One region of the Bacillus sp. NEB1478 genome, then DNA from elsewhere that is predicted to be linked to it. Evidence: riboswitches for the same ligand, from Rfam matches in the RefSeq annotation. Region 1 holds a riboswitch; each other region holds the start of a gene.
What was found. Region 1 has a riboswitch for cobalamin ahead of RGB74_RS18040 (acyl-CoA thioesterase). Riboswitches for the same ligand answer to the same signal wherever they lie in the genome.
Positions count from the first base shown of each region.

Region 1 (3,190 bases):
ACTGCAATCATTCATTAAATAAGGTAAACCGATCTCTAAAATAGCAGATCGGTTTTTTTGTATACTTTGGCGGTATTCAAGAAAAAGAGGTTGATTTCCGTGGGGCCTGAGTTTCGCACATTGCACTCCAATCAACTTTTTAAGTCCTTTTTTATTATTATTTTTTCATTCAAGTACCGAAAAATCTATTAACTGAAAGAATCATGATTCGAATGCACCTTCCACATCCAATATTGCTGATGAAAACGGGTCGATGAGAAGAGTTGATGTCGTTCAAATGAGCCGATTAAGTCTAATCCGAGGTTAATTGAGTCTGAATTTGAATAATTAAGTCTGTTCGAAGGAAGATTGAGTCTTTTTGAGCCACAATTGAGTCTAATTTATAATAATTATGTCTTTCTACAAATTTCGACAAAAAACCTTGATATAACGCTTAATTGAAATACATAAAAAAACCTAAGTCCGGTTTCCCGCTGACTCAGGTTTTTCTATTCTATCTTCGTTTTAATTTTGAAAATGAAGTAGTAATACTTTAATAAAACAATGAGAACTAATAATATTCTCACATAAAGGTTATCAGTAAGAATAAACGGTATGGCAATCATGATGTCAGCTAGTAAATTGATCATGATTTTCTTTTTTCGTGTTAATGCTTTTTCTTTTACGAATTCTTCTAAATGTTTTTTATAGATCGAGGTTCCTTTAAACCAGTTATCGAACTTTTTCGATCCCTTCATGAAAAAATAAGAAGCGACAAGTAAGAAAGGTGTGGTTGGAATGAGGGACAATAGCAGCCCTACGATTCCGAGCAACAAAAACAACATTCCGAGAAAAATGAAAAATGCTTTTTTGACCTTCACGAGACTCATCCCCTCATCTGTATGAATTTGGTCTGAGTCCATCTTAACAGTTATCACCCTATTGATTCACATTTTTATAAAACAATCGGTTTTCTTTTCTGAGCCGGGCACTTTGAAACAGAACAGCTTCTTCCTTTGTTTCTGGAATAACACTCGGCACAGGTGTTGGGGTACCTTCTGCATCAATTGCTACCATCGTTAAAATCGAAGTCGTATTCAATGTCCGATTTCCCGTTTCTAAGTTCTGGCATTCTACTTTTACATAAACCTCCATAGATGTCCTTCCTGTTGAAATTACAACACCTTCTAAAATTAAAATATCTCCCACTTTTGCAGAGGATAAAAAGTTCACATTGTCGATGGAAGCTGTCACAACAACCTTTTGACTATGCTTCATAGCCGCTATTGCAGCAATTTCATCAATGTAAGATAACACCCTTCCGCCGAAGATTGTTCCCATGTGATTCGTATCAGGAGGCAACACCAATTTTGTCTGGATCGTTCTTGATATGTTTGCTGATAACTGTTCCATCCCATTCCTCAATTCCGGAGCTTGAAACTCCTAGGTTTTAGTTGTGGGAGCTGGTAATTGGTACTAATAAGCTGACAAAAGATTCGAAGCTTATCAATTAACAAACATTGTTAATTAAGAAGCAAGAAGGTCGAGGAAGCAAAGTTTCGAGAAACGGACGCGTATTCAACATACGTGAGTATCGCAGAAACAAAGCTGACGACGAGATTCGACGCTTATCAATTAACAAAAAACTCCATCACTAAGGATGGAGGAAGAATATAAATAAAACGTAAGAATACTTAATTAAACAGAAATACTCTGCATCAATTAAAATTCCTTCGTCTTATCTTCCCAACTCCCGAAGAAGATCAACGCGATAAACATGGCAGGTCTCCTGACTCGTGCGTCAATCTACTCTAAGCCCTTCCCGTTTTTAGACAGTGGTTTTCGCTTATTTCGTCAGCACTTACAGTTGCGGGTACAGTTCTGGTTTTGCACCAGATTCCCTATTAAGTCTGTAACAGACACCATGATTATTTGTTATTTAATTATCTATATTTTATTGTGCTCGTTCTCAAAAGACAAGCTGTACGCTATTAACTCGCTGCTTTTCCTGTTTCTTCAGCAGCTTGCCGCATCACATAACGATCTCCGCCAACAAAGAAAGCTACGACTAACCCTAAGCAACCGGCAATAAGAGCTAACATAAATCCATGATGCAGTGCTGTTTCAAGCGCACTTCTCATGAACTCCACTAATTGCGGAGGAAGGTTTGCATCTTTTTGCATTAAGATTTCTGGTTTTGCCATCTTTCCAATCTGGTCAGCCGGCATTTTAGAAGCTGCTGCAAAATCCAGCATCTTTTCTTTTAAGTCGCTATTTACGATCGTTGCTGTTATCGCCGCTCCCATTACACCGCCTATGCTGCGCCAAAAACCAACAACAGATGAAGCGATCCCCATGTATTTCATATCAACAGATTGAGCGACAGCATTCTGCGAAACACTCATTAATGGCCCCAGTACAACAAGACCCATCATGATCATGACAAGCGTAACCGTCCATTTCGCAGTTTCATGCGTAATGCTTCCTAACATGTACGCTTCAAAAATGCCCATACCCATCGAGATAATCATGATCGTTCTGAATGGAATTTTCGTACATAAGAATCCGCCTATAATGGCTCCGATCATGATTGGAAACATCATTGGTGTTAGTACGCCATTTGAATTTTCATTCCCCATAACCGCGACAGATAAAATCGGCAGGTACGTAATCGCCGAGAACATAATTGCTCCTTGGCAGAATACTACGATACTTGTGCCCAGCACCATCTTATTTTTAAAAATTTCAAGCGGTAAAATCGGTTCTGCAGCTTTCGTTTCAACCCATAAGAATAATGCAATCGCAACAGCTGCTCCACTAAACATGGAGATGATCTGTACCGAATCCCAAGCGTAATCTTTTCCACCCCACTCTAAGCCGAGCAGAAGCAATACGGTTGAAGTAATCAAAAGCAGCGTGCCTAAATAGTCTACTTTTGGCTTTTGATCTGACTTGGATTCTTTTAAAGCAAACATTAAAGCAATGATAGATAGAATTCCAAACGGCACATTCACGTAAAAGCACCATCTCCATCCTAACCATGAAGCTTCCGAAATCCATGTTCCGATCTGCGGTCCTAATACAGATGAGATACCGAATATCCCTGCAAATATTCCAGACATTTTAGCCGCTTGCTTAGGGCTGGTTGAGACCGAATAAATAATCGTAAACGAGATCGGAAAAATCGCTCCAGAACCAACCCCTTGAATCA
Region 1 covers NZ_CP134049.1:3,549,833-3,553,022, forward strand. The annotation lists gene RGB74_RS18030 (hypothetical protein) at 1-18, shown strand, start outside; gene RGB74_RS18035 (YbaN family protein) at 489-902, opposite strand; gene RGB74_RS18040 (acyl-CoA thioesterase) at 919-1,392, opposite strand; cobalamin riboswitch at 1,741-1,921, opposite strand; gene RGB74_RS18045 (MFS transporter) at 1,971-3,190, opposite strand, start outside.

Region 2 (3,190 bases), 1.8 Mb from region 1:
CTATCCTATTCACCAAAGAAGAAAATTGAACTACTTTTTTGTAAAATTCATATAAAAATAGGCTGTTATCGTAAACTTAGTTGCTATTTAAAGAAGTGTAGTTGATCTTCGCTGCAGGATGCTCGCTTTCCGTGGGGCGGGCGGTGAGCCACTGCATATGCTTATTAAATCCTACTCCTGCGTCTGCACGAAAATTCTGATGAATCGAGCTTCCTCGTCGCATGCCTTGCGAGAAGAATACTCAAGTGGCTGGCACGCTGATCCCGCAGGATAAGGAAAACTTCAACAGCGTTACATCGTACGAAGAAAATATGATTTTCATTTTCGAGGAGTCTCGCATCTTCCGCTTCAATCAACATCTTTATTATCGGTTGATTTAAAAACCAAAACCATCAAGAACTAGGCCAAAAAAAAAGCTGGAGATAAGCTTCGGTGCTTCACTACTAAACCCTTTGTTAATTCAGAAACGAGCGTACTTGCACGAATACTCCGAATTGCGACGAGTAGCAAGAAGGTCGAGGAAGTGAAGTTTTCGAGGAACGGAGCGTATTACAATACGTGAGTACCGCAAAAACGAAACTGACGACGAGATTCACAGCTTATCAATTAACAAATAAAAAAAAGAACTGCTATTATTAAGCAGCCCTTCCATGTTCTCTTCCTTTCAAATGCCGTTCCATTACAATCAACAGTGGTTTATATAAAACAATGAAGAAAATGACATTGCCTATTGCGTGGTTAAAATCAAAAGGGAGACCAGATAAATAATATGGCCAGAACTTTTGAACGACTATACCGCCCATGATCAATGAAATAATAAATCCAAACAGAAAGCCGCAAAAACCTGAGTACAAGCTTAAAATCCACCAAGGTGTCTTATGTCTATATTTGCCTAACAAACCACTCATAATCGCAATAAGACCCCAGGCAACCATTTGACCGATAGACCATAAACCATGCCCTAAATAGAGATTTGTCGTTATTGTACTCAAGATTGCAAGTATAAGCCCCTGTATAGGTCCTAATACGAAGGATGCAATAATCAATATTGCCGTATTTGGCTGTACATTAGGAATGATGGCAAAGGAAATTCTTCCTACAGTTAACAATGCTGTCAATAGTGCTAGGAGAGTCATTCTTCTGAGTGTTAATTTATTCATATTTATGTAAGTCGAATTCAATCACATCGCCTGGTTTTACTTTAATTTCCTTTGCACCTTTCATTGCTTCTTTACCATTGACAGAAAGAAACCATGATGTTTTGTCTTGTTCACTTCCCTTTACTCCATCAATGCCGCTGATAAAAGAATCATCATACATCAAGTCTAGTTTGAAATTATTTTTCATTACATCCATTACGGTTTCATCTTCTTTAATGGCTACTTTCTTTTCCGTTACTTTTTCCTTGCCGTTATCTTTTGTAATTTTAACGGTAACTTCTTGTTTTTTTGCTTGTTCTGTTTTTGGCTGATCGGATGTTTTTTTCGTTTCATCTGTTCCGCACCCTGCTAACATCATCATTAATACTGCGAATACTGCTACTAATTTTTTCATTTGATACCTCTTCCCCATTTTTTATCCTTTTTGTTCACTAAACCAAAAAAAGCACCTTCAGCTACGAAGGGGCTCAGAATTTTGGTATACAGGCAAAAAACATATGCCGCTAATCGGCACTGTTTAACACCCCCCTATCCTCGTAGGTCATGTTCATGATTAACAGGCAGGTCTCCTGGCTCTTGCTCATCGTTCCCTAATGCCTTCCCGTATACACAGTGGCTCATTATTAGGGTTCTCACAATTACAGTGGCGGGACCGCAACGGATTTAAACCGTTTTCCCAATTATGCTTGTCTGTGAACAGACAGCACCTGTTTAACATTATTATGAAATTAATTTTCTCATTTATTATATCGTATTGGAGAAATTTATGAAATCATTTTTACTAATAATTGTTCCTTATGAAACAAGATTAATCGGGAAAGTTTGATCTTTTATTCCATCATTCGAGGGATTACAAATGAAAATGTCGTACCTTCATTCATTTTACTGTGTACATTGATTTGCCCGCCATGTGCTTCGACAATGTTTCTGGCTATCGCTAAACCAAGTCCTGTCCCCCCTGATTTCCCTCTCGTCCTTGCTTTATCACCTTTATAAAAACGCTCAAAAACAAATGGCAAATCTTCTTCTTTTATTCCAGTACCATTATCTCTAATGTAAAAAGAGACGGTTTGTTCACTTATTTTTATGGAAAGATTGACAGAACCTTCATCTAATGTGTGCCGAATTGCATTGTCAATTAAATTTGTCAGAACTTGCTCAATTCTGTCAGGGTCGATATCAAGCTCTTTTGGCTCACCATTTATTTGCAGGCTTAATTGAATATTCCGTTCTTTTGCTGGCCCTTGAAATTTTCTGATAATCCGTTCGGCAAATGGCTGTATGGATAAATGTGTATAATGAAGCTTCATATGTCCAGCTTCCAGCTTTGCCAGATCTAGCAGTTCATTTACAAGTCTTCCCATTCTTTTAGATTCATCCAATATGATGCTAGCTAGTTCTTTTTTCTCTTTTTCTGATTCAGCAATATCATCAACGATTGCTTCACTGTACCCTTGCAGCATACTGAGCGGTGTTTTCAATTCATGTGAAACATTCGCAACAAAATCTTCTCTCAGCTTATCCATTCTTCGTTCCTCAGTCATATCTCTCAGCACGGCAACTGCTCCTCGAATAACAGAGTTATCATATAACGGAGTCATGACAACAACCCAAGAGCGGCCTTGTATATCAATTTCGGTCAGCTGCTCTTTTTCGAGAGAAACAACCTTTTGGAACAATTGAATAACAACTTCCGGCAAAACATTTTCCTTTTTCTGCGACTTCATGCCTGATTCATAATAAAAGGCTTGCAAAAAACGGTCTGCTGGGGGATTCGTAACCAAGATATTCATTCTTCTATCAAATGTAATAACACCGTCTGCCATTGAACTTAGAACACTAGCAAGCTGTTCTTTCTCTTGATTTAAGGCTGTAATGTTATTTTTTAGCTGTCTGCCCATCCGATTAAAAGTCATTCCCAATTCTCCAATCTCATCATGTGTTAAGATTGGAACTTTCATATCAAATTCACCTTTTGCAACAAACATTGCCGCTTCTCTCATTTTTCGCAAAGGAGCAGTAATCCTTGT
Region 2 covers NZ_CP134049.1:1,725,500-1,728,689, reverse strand. The annotation lists gene RGB74_RS08480 (ECF transporter S component) at 636-1,181, opposite strand; gene RGB74_RS08475 (DUF4430 domain-containing protein) at 1,153-1,554, opposite strand; cobalamin riboswitch at 1,702-1,886, opposite strand; gene RGB74_RS08470 (ATP-binding protein) at 1,991-3,190, opposite strand, start outside.
Region 2: linked by a shared signal. The riboswitch ahead of RGB74_RS08475 (DUF4430 domain-containing protein) and the one ahead of RGB74_RS18040 (acyl-CoA thioesterase) in region 1 are both predicted to bind cobalamin.

Region 3 (3,190 bases), 1.9 Mb from region 1:
GAGGAAGCAGCAAATTCATTGCAAAAAACCGGAAGTACAGTACTCGGTTTGGGATGCAACGTTACGAATGAAGATGAGTTGAAAGCAGCATTGGATGAGACGCTGAAAACATTTAATCGTATCGATGTGCTAATAAATAATGCGGGATTACAATATGTTTCCCCTTTAGAAGAGTTTCCTACTGAAAAGTTTCAGCAGCTGATAAGCGTGATGCTGACAGCGCCATTTATTGCTACTAAACACGTATTTCCCATCATGAAAAAGCAAGGTTTTGGCCGCATAATCAACATGGCTTCGATTAATGGATTGGTCGGATTTGCTGGAAAATCTGCTTATAACAGCGCGAAGCATGGCGTTATTGGCTTAACTAAGGTTGCTGCATTGGAAGGTGCAGAGCATGGCATTACTGTAAATGCTGTCTGCCCAGGTTATGTTGACACTCCGCTTGTTAGGGGACAATTAGAAGACTTAGCAAAAACTCGTAATGTTGAACTTGAAAAAGTGCTAGAAGAAGTGATCTATCCACTCGTCCCCCAAAAACGTTTATTGGATGTTCAAGAGATTGCGGATTATACCATCTTTTTATCTAGTGACAAAGCAAAAGGTGTTACGGGGCAAGCGATTGTAATTGACGGCGGATATGTAGCTCAATAAATAATCAAATTCAGACATGTTTTCATTGACAAACACTATATTTAGTGTCAAATTTATTAATATAAAACTATATATAGAGAATTCAGGTGCCGGTATTTTTCCGGCTTAAAAGGGAATTCGGTTTAAAACCGAAGCTGTCCCCGCAACTGTGATTGTGGACGAAATGGATTTGCCACTGTACAGAATGGCTATAACTAATGGCTGCTGTATGGGAAGGCCCAGAGTAGGAAGAAGCAAGAGCCAGTAGACCTGCCTGATTCTTCTATTTTCTTTTCCTCGGGGATTGGGAGAAAGAACGGCACAACAGTATTGGTTATTGTTGTTTATTAAACGTTCTTAACCCTCTTCCTGAAGAAGAGGGTTTTTTATTTTTAGGTTCTGTTAAACATCGTTGTTGAAAAGGCAAAGAGAATCAGCGAAACTCGTGCGGAAAAACGGGCTGCCGAGACCCCGCAGGAGGTACACCGAGGAGGCTTGGCGGTTCGTCCGCGGAAAGAGAGTGGTTTTTCTGATTTCCAAGGATTATCAACACTTTCAATTAACAGATCTTATTTTTAATAAGGAGTGGTAACAATGGAAACAGTTATTAAAAGATCTACACACGGGGAATGGTTGAGAAATTGTATAGGAGAATTTACAGAACTGAATGGAGATGACTTTTTAAAAAGAGCTGAAGAGTTTGAAAAAAAGAATAATGATGATCAATCACTAAATAATATTTTGATAATGGAGGCTCTAAGCCAGTTAAATGCTCAGGAGCCAGATTGGACGTTTGTAGCATCTCGTTTATATTTGAAACAGCTGTATAATGAAGCCAAAAAGAATAGAAACGGAAATATTGTTGAGAGCCCATATTCAAATCTTTATGGTCTCCTGCAACAATTAGTGAATCTCCAAATTTATGATAAATCTCTTTTAAACTCTTATTCAATTTCAGAAATTGAAGAAGCAGAAAAATGGATCGAGCCTGAAAGAGACAACTTGTTTACATATATTGGGTTAAAAACGCTATCCGATCGTTACTTAGCAAAAGGGTTTAACCATGAACTTTATGAACTCCCGCAAGAACGGTGGATGGTTATCTCTCTTTTTTTGATGAAGGATGAAGATACTCATTTTAGGATGGAACGAGTAAAAGAAGCCTATTGGGCGTTATCCAATCTTTATATGACGGTCGCAACTCCAACACTAGCGAATGCTGGAAAAAGCTATGGACAGCTTAGCTCGTGTTTTATAGATACCATTGACGATAGTTTAAGAGGGATCTTTGATTCAAATACAGATGCGGCTACAGTATCTAAAGGCGGAGGGGGACTTGGGATTTACCTCGGTAAAATCCGCTCTAGAGGTTCTGATATAAGAGGTTTTAAAGGCAATTCTTCAGGAGTTATTCCCTGGATGAAACAACTAAACAATACTGCAGTTTCTGTTGATCAGCTCGGTCAGAGACAAGGTGCAATTGCAGTTTATCTTGATGTTTGGCATCAAGATATCTTTGAGTTTTTAGATGCAAAATTAAACAACGGTGATGAAAGAATGAGAACACATGACCTTTTTACGGGGATTTGTGTACCGGATCTTTTTATGGAGCATGTTGAGAAAAGATTAGATTGGTATCTTTTTGATCCCCATGAGGTTAGGAAGATCAAAGGATATTCGTTAGAAGACTTCTACGATGATGAAAAGGGAGAAGGAAAGTTCAGAAAGAAATATTTTGAATGTGTTAAGGATGAAAGAATTTCCAAAAAAACGGTACCAGCGATTGAAATCATGAAGAGAGTCATGAAATCTCAACTGGAAACAGGTACACCATTCATGTTCTATCGGGATACTGTAAATCGCCTAAATCCAAATCCTCATGCAGGGATGATCTATGCATCAAATTTGTGCACAGAAATCATGCAAAATATGTCTCCAACCATCGTGCAATCTGAGGAAACGGTTGATGGTGAAATAATCATAAGAAAGACTCCGGGTGACTTTGTCGTCTGTAACTTATCTTCCCTTTCACTTTCGAAAGTCGTAACAGATAATGTGCTGAAAAAAGTGATTGATATTCAAATTAGAATGTTAGATAACGTCATAGATTTAAATCGTATTGACGTTCCCCAAGCGGTTGTAACCAATAAAAAGTACAGAGCAATAGGCGTTGGGACATTCGGGTGGCATCATCTCCTGGCCAACAAAGGAATCAAATGGGAAAGTGAGGAAGCGGTAGAATTTGCAGATGAGCTATATGAGCAAATTAATTATTATGTAATTAGTGCGAGTAACGAGCTTGCTGTAGAAAAAGGAAAATACCCTGTGTTCTCAGAATCTGACTGGGAGTCTGGAGATTATTTCTTAAAGCGGGGATATCAATCTAAAAAATGGAATCAATTGAATGAGCAGGTAAGAAAAAACGGAATAAGAAATGGCTATCTTATTGCGGTTGCGCCAAATTCATCTACTTCAATTATTGCCAATTCAACACCGAGTATAGATCCGATCTTTAAGAAATTTTATTCTGAAGAAAAAAAGAATTACAAGATTCCAG
Region 3 covers NZ_CP134049.1:1,501,930-1,505,119, forward strand. The annotation lists gene RGB74_RS07250 (3-hydroxybutyrate dehydrogenase) at 1-654, shown strand, start outside; cobalamin riboswitch at 722-926, shown strand; gene RGB74_RS07255 (ribonucleoside-diphosphate reductase subunit alpha) at 1,228-3,190, shown strand, end outside.
Region 3: linked by a shared signal. The riboswitch ahead of RGB74_RS07255 (ribonucleoside-diphosphate reductase subunit alpha) and the one ahead of RGB74_RS18040 (acyl-CoA thioesterase) in region 1 are both predicted to bind cobalamin.

Region 4 (3,190 bases), 1.6 Mb from region 1:
CCGACAAGAACGTTCAAGTACCGCTGGCGGAGAGCCTGACATTTATAAAAAAGAACAAGAACAAATCATCCAAACATCGTTAGCAATAGACATTCAATCGCGAGAGGGAGGCCGTGAACATGTTTGAAGTTAAAGTTCCGGAATTAGCCGAATCAATTTCAGAAGGTACAGTTGCACAGTGGCTAAAAAAAGAAGGTGAAGCAGTTGTTAAAGGTGAAGACTTAGTCGAATTAGAAACGGACAAAGTCAACATCGAAATAAGTGCAGAACGAGATGGAGTTCTAAAAAGCATTCAAGTTCAGCCTGGCGACACTGTATCAGTTGGAGACGTAATCGCTATGATCGCTGATAGCGGAGCAGCTGAGACTGAAAGTACTTCAGAAGAAAAAACCGAAGCACAGCCGAAAGAAGAAGCTGCTCAAAAACAAGAACCAACTGCTGCAAAGGAAGAAACAGAAGAAACTAAAGCTGCTGATCGTCCGATCGCATCTCCAGCAGCTCGTAAACTTGCAAGAGAAAAAGGAATCGATCTTACAGAAGTTTCTACTCGTGATCCACTTGGACGAGTTCGTACAGAAGACGTAAAGCGTCATTCTGAAAGTCCAAGTGAAAAATCCGCTCCAAGCACTTCTAAGCCAGCAGCACAGCAAACAAAAGCTGCTGAACCAGTAAATCCGGACAAACCTGTTGAACGTGTGAAAATGTCACGCAGACGCCAAACGATCGCTAAACGTCTAGTTGAAGCACAGCAAACGGCTGCAATGCTAACAACATTTAACGAAGTAGATATGACTGCGATCAATGAAGTTCGTGCTCGCAGAAAAGACAAGTTCTTTGAACAAAATGGTGTTAAATTAGGTTATATGTCGTTCTTTACGAAAGCTGTTGTAGGAGCACTTAAAAAATTCCCTGCTGTAAATGCAGAAATCCAAGGCGACGAAATGGTCTTGAAGAAATTTTATGATATTGGTATTGCTGTAGGTGCCGAAGAAGGACTAGTTGTACCTGTTGTACGTAATGCCGATCGTATGAGCTTTGCTGCAATCGAAAAAGAAATTGGAGATCTTGCACAAAAAGCCCGTTCTAAGAAATTAACTCTTGAAGAACTTCAAGGCGGATCATTCACAATTACTAACGGCGGTATATTTGGTTCTATGCTTTCAACACCTATTTTAAATGCGCCTCAAGTTGGTATTTTAGGAATGCATACGATTCAATGGAGACCTGTCGCTATTGATAAAGAGCGCATGGAAAACCGTCCAATGATGTATATTGCTCTTTCTTATGATCACCGAATTGTTGATGGAAAAGAAGCAGTAAGCTTCCTTTCAACAGTTAAAAATCTTTTAGAAGATCCGGAATCATTGTTATTAGAAGGTTGATTAACTTTAGTCCTGTACGTCTTAATAGACGTCCAGGGCTTTTTTTTTGCAACTGTATTTGCATTTTGCAAATAAGTCACTTGAGTTTTACAACCGGAAAATTAAAACTTATTTGAGTTTTGCAAGTATATAATGTGATGGTTTTTCTTTTTGACAGTGCTAAATTCGCATGCTAAGATGTCTATTAAATTCTAAATTATATTAAAAAAACGAATTTATTTAAAATTTTATATATACAACAGGTGCTGCGTGATTTTTTCACTCAGCTTAAAAGGGAAGACCGGTGAGATTCCGGCGCGGTCCCGCCACTGTAATAGTGAGCATTTTATTAGAAACCACTGTTTTGCTTGAAAATGGGAAGGTCATAAAATGCAATGAACTTAAGTCAGGATACCTGCCTTGTTGTACACGCTTATACTCTACGTGGATATAGAGGGGAGTGAGATATGTGTTGAGAATGATTGATGGTCTCAACTCTAGTTAATATTACGTAATAAATCTCTCTTTCTGACTTGAAAGAGGGATTTTTTTGTTGAGACACATAAAAAGGAGTGTGAATGAGATGAATCAGGTGAAATGTTCAAACTTGGGGTATCCAAGAATTGGAGAGAATCGTGAATGGAAAAAAGCACTGGAACAGTTTTGGTCTGGCAAGCTTGAAAAAGAGGAATTCTTAAAACAATTAACGGAAATACGTCTAACGCATTTAAAAAAGCAAAAAGATTTCGGAATTAACTTAATACCTGTTGGAGACTTCAGTTTATATGATCATGTACTCGATACGGCTACTATGTTCGGACTTGTACCAAAACGTTTTTCTTATGATGGTGGTATTGTACCTATTGAGACTTATTTTGATATTGCACGAGGAACAAAGGATGCAGTAGCTTCTGAAATGACAAAATGGTTTAACACAAACTATCATTACATCGTTCCAGAAATAGGAGATAGAGAACCACAACTGACAGAAAACCTGCCGCTTCAATATTTTAGGGAAGCCAAAGAAAGATTAAATATCAATGGGAAGCCAGTCCTTCTTGGTCCCATTACTTTTGTAAAGCTATCAAAAGGCTATTTAGAAAGAGACACAAAAGACACAATAAACCAGCTAGTACCACTATATTCTCAAATATTGAGTGAATTGGAGAATGAAGGTGCCGAATGGGTTCAAATGGATGAACCGATTTTATCTACAACCCTTACTAAAGAAGAATTTACGATATTTGAGGATGTTTATCAAACCCTTCATGATGCAGCACCGCATTTAAAATTAATACTACAGACTTATTTTGATAGTATAGAGCACTATGAAGCTGTAATGAGACTTCCTGTACAAGGAATAGGACTCGATTTTGTTAATGATCAAGGTGAAAATCTTATGGCGTTAAAAAGATATGGTTTTCCGAAAAATAAAGTACTTGCTGCCGGCATAATTGATGGGCGAAATATATGGAAAGCAAATCTTAATGATAAGTATTCCTTTTTAGAAGACTTATGTGAAGCTGTCTCAAAAGACCGTCTAATAATTCAGCCTTCATCTAGTTTAATGCATGTTCCTGTGACTATTAAAAATGAAAAAAGCATTGAGGATATCATAAAAGAAGCAGTATCTTTCGCAGATGAAAAATTACATGAAATTAATTTGCTGACAAATGGATTAAATAACGGGAGAAAATCCATTCTGAAAGAAGCGGAAGCAAGTGCCAAAGCTATTTCTGAATTAAACCGTTCATCCTTTAGAAATGATCATCTCATTTCAGAGGCTATGGAAAACATTGATACATATTCGGTAGAGCGTGATGTTCCTT
Region 4 covers NZ_CP134049.1:1,959,779-1,962,968, reverse strand. The annotation lists gene RGB74_RS09635 (2-oxoglutarate dehydrogenase E1 component) at 1-127, shown strand, start outside; gene odhB (2-oxoglutarate dehydrogenase complex dihydrolipoyllysine-residue succinyltransferase) at 120-1,382, shown strand; cobalamin riboswitch at 1,606-1,799, shown strand; gene metE (5-methyltetrahydropteroyltriglutamate--homocysteine S-methyltransferase) at 1,945-3,190, shown strand, end outside.
Region 4: linked by a shared signal. The riboswitch ahead of metE (5-methyltetrahydropteroyltriglutamate--homocysteine S-methyltransferase) and the one ahead of RGB74_RS18040 (acyl-CoA thioesterase) in region 1 are both predicted to bind cobalamin.